2 regions of the Bombilactobacillus sp. ESL1097 genome follow, and region 2 is predicted to be linked to the other one. Evidence: predicted binding sites of a transcription regulator. Region 2 holds the regulator's gene; the other holds the start of a gene.
What was found. Region 2 encodes NrdR, which represses ribonucleotide reductase genes. Its sites were predicted from a motif close to ACACNATATATNGTGT; they were not measured.

Region 1 (4,943 bases), on a different contig from region 2:
TGGAACGAATAAACAAAGTGAGACTTAAGCCCTGATCGACATGCTCTTGCGCAGCGGCGTAGGTGTCGATGACTTTGCGCATATCGGTATCATAGGCAGAACGATAGTAAGGAATAGTATCGTTAGTCAGATGTGGTGCTGGAAAATATAATTTGCCGTTCTTTTTTTCTTGGCGTTCTTCCACTAACCAGGTAATTGGTTGCAAACTGGCACTAGTATCATCAATATAAGAAATTGAACCCGTAGGAGCCACGGCTAAGCGGTAGGCATTGTACAAACCAGTCGCTTGGACTTTATGTTGTAATAATTGCCAGTCTTTTTGAGTAGGAATAAAAATATCTTTAAATAAAGCTTGCACCTGGGGATCTTGCGGTGCAAAGGAGCGCTGCGTATATTTCGCAAAATAAGAACCGTCAGCGTACTTGGATTTGGCAAAATCGTGAAACATACTGTGTCGTTCACGGGCAATCTGATTGCTTTCGACCAAAGTCCAATAATTTAAGAGCATAAAATAAACGCTGGTAAATTCGAGGGCTTGTGGTGAGCCATACTCAATCTGGTGAGTTGCTAAGAAAGTATGCAACCCCATCGCCCCTAAGCCGATGGCGTGGTTCAGCTCGTTACCGTGTTTAATCGACGGTACGGCGTCAATTTGTGAATGATCGGAGACAAAAGTCAAAGCACGGGTCATGACGCGCACGGATTGACCAAAGTCTGGACTAGTCATTAATTGGGGAATATTCGTTGAACCAAGATTACAACTGACATCTTGTCCCAATTGCACGTAGTCTTGTTTGTCATTTAATAAAGATGGTGTTTGGACTTGTTGAACTTCGGAGCACAGGTTACTCATAATAATTTTGCCCGCTACCGGATTGTGGCGATTGGCGGTATCAATATTTAGAATATAAGGATAGCCAGATTCTTGTTGTAATTTACTAATTTCTAGCTCCAAATCACGTGCTCTAATCTGATATTTTTTGATTTTGGGATTAGCCACTAACTTGTCATACTCTTGAGTAATGTCAACGTAAGAAAAGGGCTGGTGGTATTCACGTTCCACACTGTAAGGACTGAATAAATACATTGGCGCGTCTTGGCGCACTAATTCATAAAATTTATCAGGGACAATAATGCCTAAGGAGAGGGTTTTGACACGGATTTTTTCGTCCGCATTTTCTTTTTTAGCAGATAAAAAGTCTAAAATATCGGGATGAAAAACGTTGAGATAAACAGCTCCTGCTCCTTGACGCTGCCCTAATTGATTACTGTAACTAAAACTATCTTCCAATAATTTCATCACGGGTAAAACACCGCTCGAAACACCTTCAACCCCTTTGATGGGGGCGCCAGCTTCTCGCAAATTAGACAAGGTAATACCCACACCGCCGCCAATACGCGACAATTGTAATGCACTGTTGATGTTACGACCGATGGAATTCATGTCGTCAGTTATTTGGATTAAAAAGCACGAAACAAACTCGCCGCGGCGCTTTTTACCCGCATTTAAAAACGAAGGCGTGGCGGGCTGATAACGTTGATGAATCATTTCATCAGCTAATTGGTGTGCGAGTTGCTCATCACCGTCTGCAAAATATAAAGCATTATTTAACACCCGGAGTTCATAATTTTCTAGATAGTAGGCACCATCGTTGGTTTTTAACGCATACTGATTGTAAAATTTGTAAGCAGCCATAAAGGATTTAAACTGAAAATGTTGTTGCAGTAAATATTGGTAAAGTTCTTTAATAAAAGCTGGCGAGTATTGCTTTAAAAAAGCTGCTTCTAAATAATCAGCTTGCACTAACTTTTGTAACTGGCTTAATATATCTGGTTCCATTTTCAGATTAGGTTGAACATTTTCTTGCCAGAAAGCCTGGAGTGCGGCTTGGTCACGATCTAAAGGGATCTGTCCGTTAACCGGAATATTTAATTCGTTATTTAGTTTAAAGTAATTAACTTTAGCGATATCAATGTTGTTTAGACTCAAGTTGCTCCACTACTTTCCTGAAATTTTTAACATCGGCCGCGGTGCCGTTAAATTCATAATCGAAAACAACGGGGACACCTAAGCCAGCAGCGATATCTTTGGCAGTATGAATGTAGAGTTCATTGAAGTTGCGATTACCACTGCCGACGACACCGACTAATTGTTGGGCATTATTTTGAAAACCTAAAAAGTCAATGACCGCATCCATCATATTGTCATCATAAGCGGGCACAGCTAACAAGTACGGACCGTTCATGACGTGATAAGGATTAGCATCATTAATCTCGTAAGCAGGTAGCTTAACTTTTTGAATAAAACGGCGGGTTTGACCAGTAATTGTATAGTAAGCAATTTGCATTATTGCACCAGTGCTTTCAATTCACTCGGGCGAAAACCAATGATCGGGGGCTGATTATTCGTGACTACGACGGGGACGCTTTGAAATCCTTGCTGTTTGAGGTAAGTTAAGGCCTGAGGTTGTTGATTAATGTTATGTTCTTCAAATTGAATTTGGTGATCATTCAAAAAACGTTTGGTCATTTTACATTGCATACAGCCATCTTTGGTAAAAATCTTTACTGATTGATTCATGAAAAAACCTCCTTAATGATGAAAAAATCACGGTAGTGCGCACCGATCAATTTTCGATTAAAAGTTTCACAGTTGAGTTGTACTGGCATTAGTTAACCAGTTGTTGCTGCGGAACTTTTGATCGGAATAACTGAGCCCAATTATAAAACCCTACTAGTCAAAATACAATATATTGTGTTTGATTCGAAATCGAACCACATGATAGTGTGGTTGCCAGGCTTGGATTTTGGGTAAGAAAAAAATAAAAAACATTTGTTCGCTGCATAAGTCAAGTAATTTTTTTATTAAGTTTTTTTCAATTACGCTGATGACAGTTACGTAGGTCGGAAGGTTTTCACTAGACTTGGACAGTGCAGTCAGTGTGAAAGTGAGCTATAATAAATCTAATTAAATTTATCTGGAGTTTGGAGAAAGCAGGATGCAATTAAACTGGAATTTATTAGGGGTTGGCGCGTGGTTAATTGTTTTTTGTTTGGTAGCGGTGATTATCTTTGATATTCGACGCCGTCATTTAAAAATGATTGTCGTGCACCGCAAGCACCACTCATTAGGCAATGTCTGCTGGGATTTTTGTGAGTTTATTGGCGCTTTTGTGTTAGTGGGCTTTATGTTTTATATGACTTTTTTAGATAAAGTTGATGTGAAAGATACACAGCGCGTTCAATTGAGCTATACGGTTAAACCTCTAGTGATGCAGACCAAGAATGGTCAAGGTTATTATGTAGAAGTTAAGTCAGCAGACAATAAAAAAACGGTTAAGTATTATAATTATTGGGTCCAAGGAGCTAAGTACAGTATTCCGGGCAATAATGCCTCAGTTTTAGATGGTAATCAATCAGCTAGTTTAAACGCGAAGAACTATCCGTGGCCAAATACGAAACGCTATGATCAAAAATATCAGCAAGCATATGTGATGATGATGGTGGCTCATTATAAGAATAACTGGCGCAACGGCTTAGGCGTTCATGCCGGTAATGTCGCGACGGATTATGCATTGATTCGTATTCCTGGAACCACTTTTGTTAAAACATTGGATTAAAAAAGTTCCTCAATGACTATTTATGAGTCAAATTGAGGAACTTTTCTTATGGTTATTTATTTAGCTGCTTTTTTGGGCAGCTTTTTCAAATTTTGAGCATTAATCACAATTTTATGGTTCAGTTCAACGACGTTATCACTATCTTGTGGATCAAAGTCTTCAATATCTAATAAAACGGCATTGGTATAGATCTTTTCAACCGTGCCAACGAAGGGCTTTTCTAAATCTTCTTCGACTGAACCTTGTAATTTGTCGCCGACTTTAATATTGGCAATTTTCATGTGTAGTTCCTCCTAGACTAATTAAACGTGGAGTTGGTTTTGAGTTTAAACGGGGACCATTGATAGTGCACCATGCTTGGTGTTTTCCCATTTTGGTAAAATTCTTGGAAAGACTGTACGCCAAAGGTTGAGCACTATCAAGCAACAGTAGCTTAAAAAGATAGAGCTACCAGAATTCCTGGTCGGTAGAATTCTTAAGTACTATCTTACCACAGATAGTTGCCAAAGAAGGATTATCCGGTCGTTAATTGGAAGTTGAAACGATAAAAATAAGGCTTACTTTGGGCCTGGGTTCTTTAATTGAACAATTGAAAAGGAGTAAATTAATGAAAAAGATTATTGTTATTACCGGTGCGAGCGGTGTAGGTAAGACGACCGTCAGTCATTATTTGACGCAAGCATACCAAATTCCGAGTGTTGTAACGCATACGACGCGTCCGCAACGCGTTAACGAGCAAAATGGTGTGGATTACTATTTTGAGACGCCCCAGAGTTTTCTCTTAAATGATTATCTAGAACAAGTTACATATGCTCACCATCAATATGGCTCTTCGCGCCAGGGCTTACAGCGGGCTTTTGCGAAAGCTGAGATAGTTAGTATCGTTTTAGACACTAAAGGTGCTTTAACGTATTTAAAAGCTTATCCCCAGCAAGTAGTCATTTGGTTTATAACTGCTGATCGGCAAGTTTTACAGCAACGGCTGTTGCAGCGTGGAGATCAAACGGCAGCGATTCACCAGCGGTTAACCAGTCAAGAATTTGCGCGTGACTTGCAACTGCCGAAGGCTTTAAAAGGTACAGCGCTGGTTTTGACTAATGATGCTTGGCCCCAATTAAAGCAGACCATTGATCAATTGATTACAAAGATGTCATAAAATTCGGGATTTGTAACGGTTTGTTTGTTTGTTTGTAACATGATTGCAATGTAAGAAGTGTACTATTTTGATTGTTAAGTTATTTCCAAATTAAATTCAAATCAATTCTCGTAAAAATAACTTGTTACTTATTCTCGGAGGCGAACAATTTTCATGATTTCTAAAAA
Region 2 (4,943 bases):
TTGGGATTGTTTACGGGATTAGTGATTATGGCTTAGCCAAAAATATTGGCATTTCCCGCCGTGAAGCGGCGGAATTTATTCAAGCCTATTTTGAACAGTATCCCAAAGTGAAACAATACATGGATCAAATGGTGCAAAAAGCCCGCGAAGATGGTTATGTCGAAACAATTATGCACCGCCGGCGCTATCTGCCAGATATTCATGCAAAGAATTTTCACTTACGATCTTTTGCGGAACGGACAGCCATGAATACCCCGATTCAAGGTAGCGCTGCTGATATTATTAAGATTGCCATGATTAATATGCAACGGCAGTTGCAACAACAACATTTACAGGCACGAATGTTACTACAAGTGCATGATGAATTGATTTTTGAAGCTCCTAGTACGGAAATTCCCATTTTGCAAGAATTGGTGCCACACGTGATGGATACCGCTGTGAAGTTGGATGTACCTTTGAAAGTAGAATCAGCAGCTGGTCAAACATGGTTTGACGCGAAAGGATAAAATAATGCCAGAATTACCAGAAGTAGAAACAGTCCGTCGAGGCTTAAATCAATTAGTTAAAGGACAAAAGATTGTTAATATTGAGGTGCTGTATCCGAAGATTATCGTCAATCCCTTACCAGAATTTAAGAAAGATTTGATTGGTGCGACGATTACCGATGTGGGGCGCCGTGCTAAGTATTTACTATTTCATTTTGATAATGATTTGACAATGATTAGTCATTTACGAATGGAAGGTAAATATCAAGTTCGGGATCAAAAAAGTGATTTTGATAAGCATGTGCATATTATTTTTGAGCTAGCCAATGGCCAGTATTTAGGTTATCGTGATGTTCGCAAATTTGGGCGCATGGAAGTTGTGCCCCGAACTGATGAGTTAACCACTAAAGGAATTGCTAAACTAGGTCCGGAACCCTTAACGCCGCAGTATACCTATGATTCATTGGTTAGCGGTTTACAGCGTAAAAAGAAAAATATTAAAGCTGTGTTACTGGATCAGCAAGTAGTTTCAGGCTTAGGTAATATTTATGTCGATGAAGTTTTATGGATGGCTAAAATTCATCCCGAGCAACCAGCCAATCAATTAACTGACGAACAATTACAGGCATTATATCCGGCCATTGCGGATGAAATTCAAACCGCCATTGCCGCTGGCGGAACCACGATTCGCAGTTATGTTGATGCCACCGGTCAAAAGGGCCAATTTCAATTACAATTAAAAGTCTATGATCAAGAAGGCCAACCCTGCCAACGTTGTGGCACGGTAATTGAAAAAATTCGCGTGGCGGGCCGAGGGACACATTATTGCCCGCATTGTCAACGGTTGAACTAATGGGGCGTGCGATTGGAATTACCGGCGGTATCGCAAGCGGTAAAACAAGTGTCCGTCAATTACTTAATCAAGCGGGCTTTTTAGTAATTGATGCTGACCACATTGCTCACCAAATCTTGGATACCAAAACGCCAGCTTTTAAAAAAGTGATCCAACAGTTTGGAACTCAGGTTTTAACTGCCGATGGGCAGTTGAATCGCTCTGCTTTGGGGCAAATCGTCTTTGCCGATGCGAAACAATTGGATTGTTTAAATCAAATTGTGCAACCAGCAATTCGTCAAGAATTGGTGCGACAAATTCAACAAGCACAAGCAACTTCACAAACTGTTTTTTTTGAAATTCCACTTTTATTCGAACAGCATTATGAGCAAATTGTGGATCAAGTTTTAGTGGTTTATGTAACCCAGCAAGTTCAATTACAACGTTTACAAGAAAGAAGTCATTTAACAGTTCAACAAGCATGTAGTAGAATAAAAAGCCAATTACCACTTCAACAAAAATGTCAATTAGCCGATTTTGTTCTTGATAATACTGGTGATTGGCAGCACTTACAGCAACAAGTTGACCAGTTTTTACAACAAGTAATTAAGGAGTAAATTATGATTTGTCCTCAGTGTCAAAAAAATTCTTCTCGGGTTATTGATAGTCGCCCGAGTGACGAAGGCCGGGTGATTCGTCGGCGCCGTGAATGTGAAAATTGTGGATATCGGTTTACAACTTTTGAGCGGATTGAGCATACTCCCGTTTTGGTCATCAAAAAGAATGGTAATCGTGAAGAATTTAGTCGTGAAAAAATTTTACGGGGCATTGTGCGTGCCGCTGAAAAAAGACCAGTGACTTTAGAGGCGATGAATCAATTAGTTAGTAAAGTCGAAGCTAAGATCCAAGCAACGGGTGAAAGTGAAATCAACTCGCGCCAAATTGGTGAATTTGTGATGCAAGAATTAGCCGGTGTCGATGATATTGCTTATATCCGCTTTGCCAGCGTTTATCGTCAGTTTAAGGATATTAACGGTCTGATGCAGGAAGTACAAGAAATGATGTTAGCTCAAAAAAACCAGGCAGAAAGCGAGACAACTGACGATGACGCAAGCGATGATTGATCCACTGTGGGGCTATTGGGTAATTGGTAGTAGTACGCTCACACAATTGGATTATCAGGTTTTAATTGACTTATATCAACCCATTATTGGGAGTGATGCTTTGAGCTTGTATCAGTTATTGTGGCAGCATCAAGTCCCCTTAGTTTCCCAGCGCAAAGCTCATTCTCAACTTTTAAATTTATTGGATCTTGATAGCCAGCATTTTTATCAAGCGCGGATTAAATTAGAAGCCGTCGCTTTACTGCAGACTTTTCAAAGTAAAGATAGTTGGGGTGATTATTTAATCTACCAATTGCAGAGGCCACTAGCAGGAGCTAATTTTTTTCAAGATAGTATTTTAACCACTTATTTACAAGAAAAAATTGGTCAACCCGATTTTCAACAATTATTTAAAAAGTATCATCCTCAACTCCGCAATTTAGACCAAGCCAAAGAAATTACGAAAAGTTTTTTGGAAGTATTTCACCTGTCTCACAAAGTAGTAGATGCCAAAGTTGAGTCTGATGCTCAACTTTCTACTGTTAATCAGCCCAATTATCGACCGACGGAATTAGCGACTTTTGATTGGGATTTCTTAAAGATTACTGTGCGTTCATACCACGTTGCGCCCCAGCAAATTGATCAAAATCAGTCAGAGTTATTTAATTTGCATACTTTCTATGGCTTATCCGAAGTTGAATTAGCGCAGGCAATTGGGCAAACGCTAAACGTGCAAACTGATCAAATTGATTTGCGCCGTTTAAAGTCCTTGATCCAAAAGCAATATGAACAACGGGTGAACTTGAAGACTGCAGCTTTGCCTAGCGCAGCTAAAAGGCCACCGGTGACTAATTTATCCACTAGTCAAAAAAAATTAATCAAGGCCGCGCAGAACCAAGCGCCGGCAGAGTTTTTAGCTAATAAAAAGCACCAAAAAAATGGTTTTGTGGGTAGTTCTGAAACTAGTATTTTGCGGAAGTTACAGGCACGCATGGTTTTACCAGCGGAAGTAGTGAACATTTTGGTAAACTATGTTTTGGATAATTCGCCCACTTTAACGCAAGGTTTTGTGGAAAAAATTGCTAATGATTGGGTGCAGCACGGAATTAATACCGCACCGCAGGCCATTAAATATTTACAGGACTTTCCGCAAAAGCAAACCAAGAAAAAACGTTCAACTACAAATAAAAAAGAGTCCGGAACTGATTGGTCCAAAACCCCAAGTCAACAGGTTAATTCCGAACAATTAGCGCAGATGCAACGGCAATTGCGACAGTTACAAGATCATTCTGAGTGAGGTTAGATAATGGAAAAGTTATCGCAATCATTAGCCAAAATCATTAAAGGCCACCAATGGCAAAATCATTATCAAGATTTATTAAGAAAAGCGTTAAGCGATGAGGATGTGCAACACTTTTTAACGGCACACAAAGACCAAATCACCCAGCCAATTTTACAAAAAGGCTTGGATGCTATTTATGAATTTGTGCAAGCTAAAAGCCATATGCAAGAATTTGCTGCGGGTTATCAGCCGCGGCTGATTTTTAAGAATCAAATGATTCAAGTTACCTATGCTCCTGATGCGCAATTGGTAGCACAAAAAAAGCAGCAACGCTTTGAACGAAACTTTATGACCATTGATATGGCAAGTGATATCCGGCAAGCGGATTTAACTGACTTTGGCACGGGCGCTAGTGGGCGGCAAACGGCGTTGATGGCTGCTTTGAAGTTTGTCTTGAATTATTCCAAAAATGAATTTACACCAGGCTTGTATTTATCAGGAGATTTTGGTGTTGGTAAAACTTATTTATTGGGAGCGATTGCCAAAGAGTTGGTTAATCAACAGGTGGCAGTTTTATTAATGCATTTTCCAACTTTCGCGGTGCAAATGAAGAATGCCATTTCTGATAATTCTGTCTTAACGCGGATTGACGAAATCAAAGCGGTACCGATTTTGATGTTGGATGATATTGGCGCTGACTCATTGAGTTCGTGGGTGCGAGATGAAGTTTTAGGAGTCATCTTACAATACCGGATGCAAGAGAAATTACCGACCTTTTTCTCCTCTAATTTTGCCATGAATGATTTACAAAAGCACTTGGCAGTCAACCAACGTGGTGATCAAGAACCGGTGAAAGCAGCACGGATTATGGAGCGCATTCGCTTTTTAGCACGAGAGGTGGTTTTATCAGGACCCAACCGGCGCTTTCAGAAATAATTATGGATTGTAACTTGCAAAATTGAAAAGCGCGTGGTTTAATATGGACATAGTCATAAAGCTTGGACTGCAGGGAGAGTTAGCCAGAGACTGAAAGCAACTCATTAAAAGCTGAACCATTACATTGATGTTAATAAGTACGTGGTTGGTCGCATTAAAGACTGTGAGATAAAGTTTGGTTACTTTAATGTGGGTGGAACCGCGTCAATGACGTCCCTTAGACAATTTGTCTAAGGGACTTTTTTATTTGTAGGAGGATAAAAATGTCCCAAATTTCTTTAGAATTTCCTGATGGCTCAAAACGT

Region 1: the regulator NrdR is predicted to act here: its motif matches at 2,744-2,759, upstream of nrdH (glutaredoxin-like protein NrdH).

What each region holds. Positions count from the first base shown of each region.
Region 1 covers NZ_JBYLUB010000001.1:186,428-191,370, forward strand. Annotated here, with positions in the region: gene nrdE (class 1b ribonucleoside-diphosphate reductase subunit alpha) at 1-1,990, opposite strand, end outside; gene nrdI (class Ib ribonucleoside-diphosphate reductase assembly flavoprotein NrdI) at 1,971-2,348, opposite strand; gene nrdH (glutaredoxin-like protein NrdH) at 2,348-2,581, opposite strand; gene AC3B6D_RS00830 (LVIS_2131 family protein) at 3,000-3,620, shown strand; gene AC3B6D_RS00835 (DUF2187 domain-containing protein) at 3,677-3,901, opposite strand; gene AC3B6D_RS00840 (AAA family ATPase) at 4,228-4,776, shown strand; gene AC3B6D_RS00845 (C40 family peptidase) at 4,930-4,943, shown strand, end outside.
Region 2 covers NZ_JBYLUB010000002.1:635,469-640,411, forward strand. Annotated here, with positions in the region: gene polA (DNA polymerase I) at 1-506, shown strand, start outside; gene mutM (DNA-formamidopyrimidine glycosylase) at 511-1,338, shown strand; gene coaE (dephospho-CoA kinase) at 1,311-1,934, shown strand; gene nrdR (transcriptional regulator NrdR) at 1,938-2,441, shown strand; gene AC3B6D_RS07035 (DnaD domain protein) at 2,422-3,717, shown strand; gene dnaI (primosomal protein DnaI) at 3,727-4,638, shown strand; gene thrS (threonine--tRNA ligase) at 4,902-4,943, shown strand, end outside.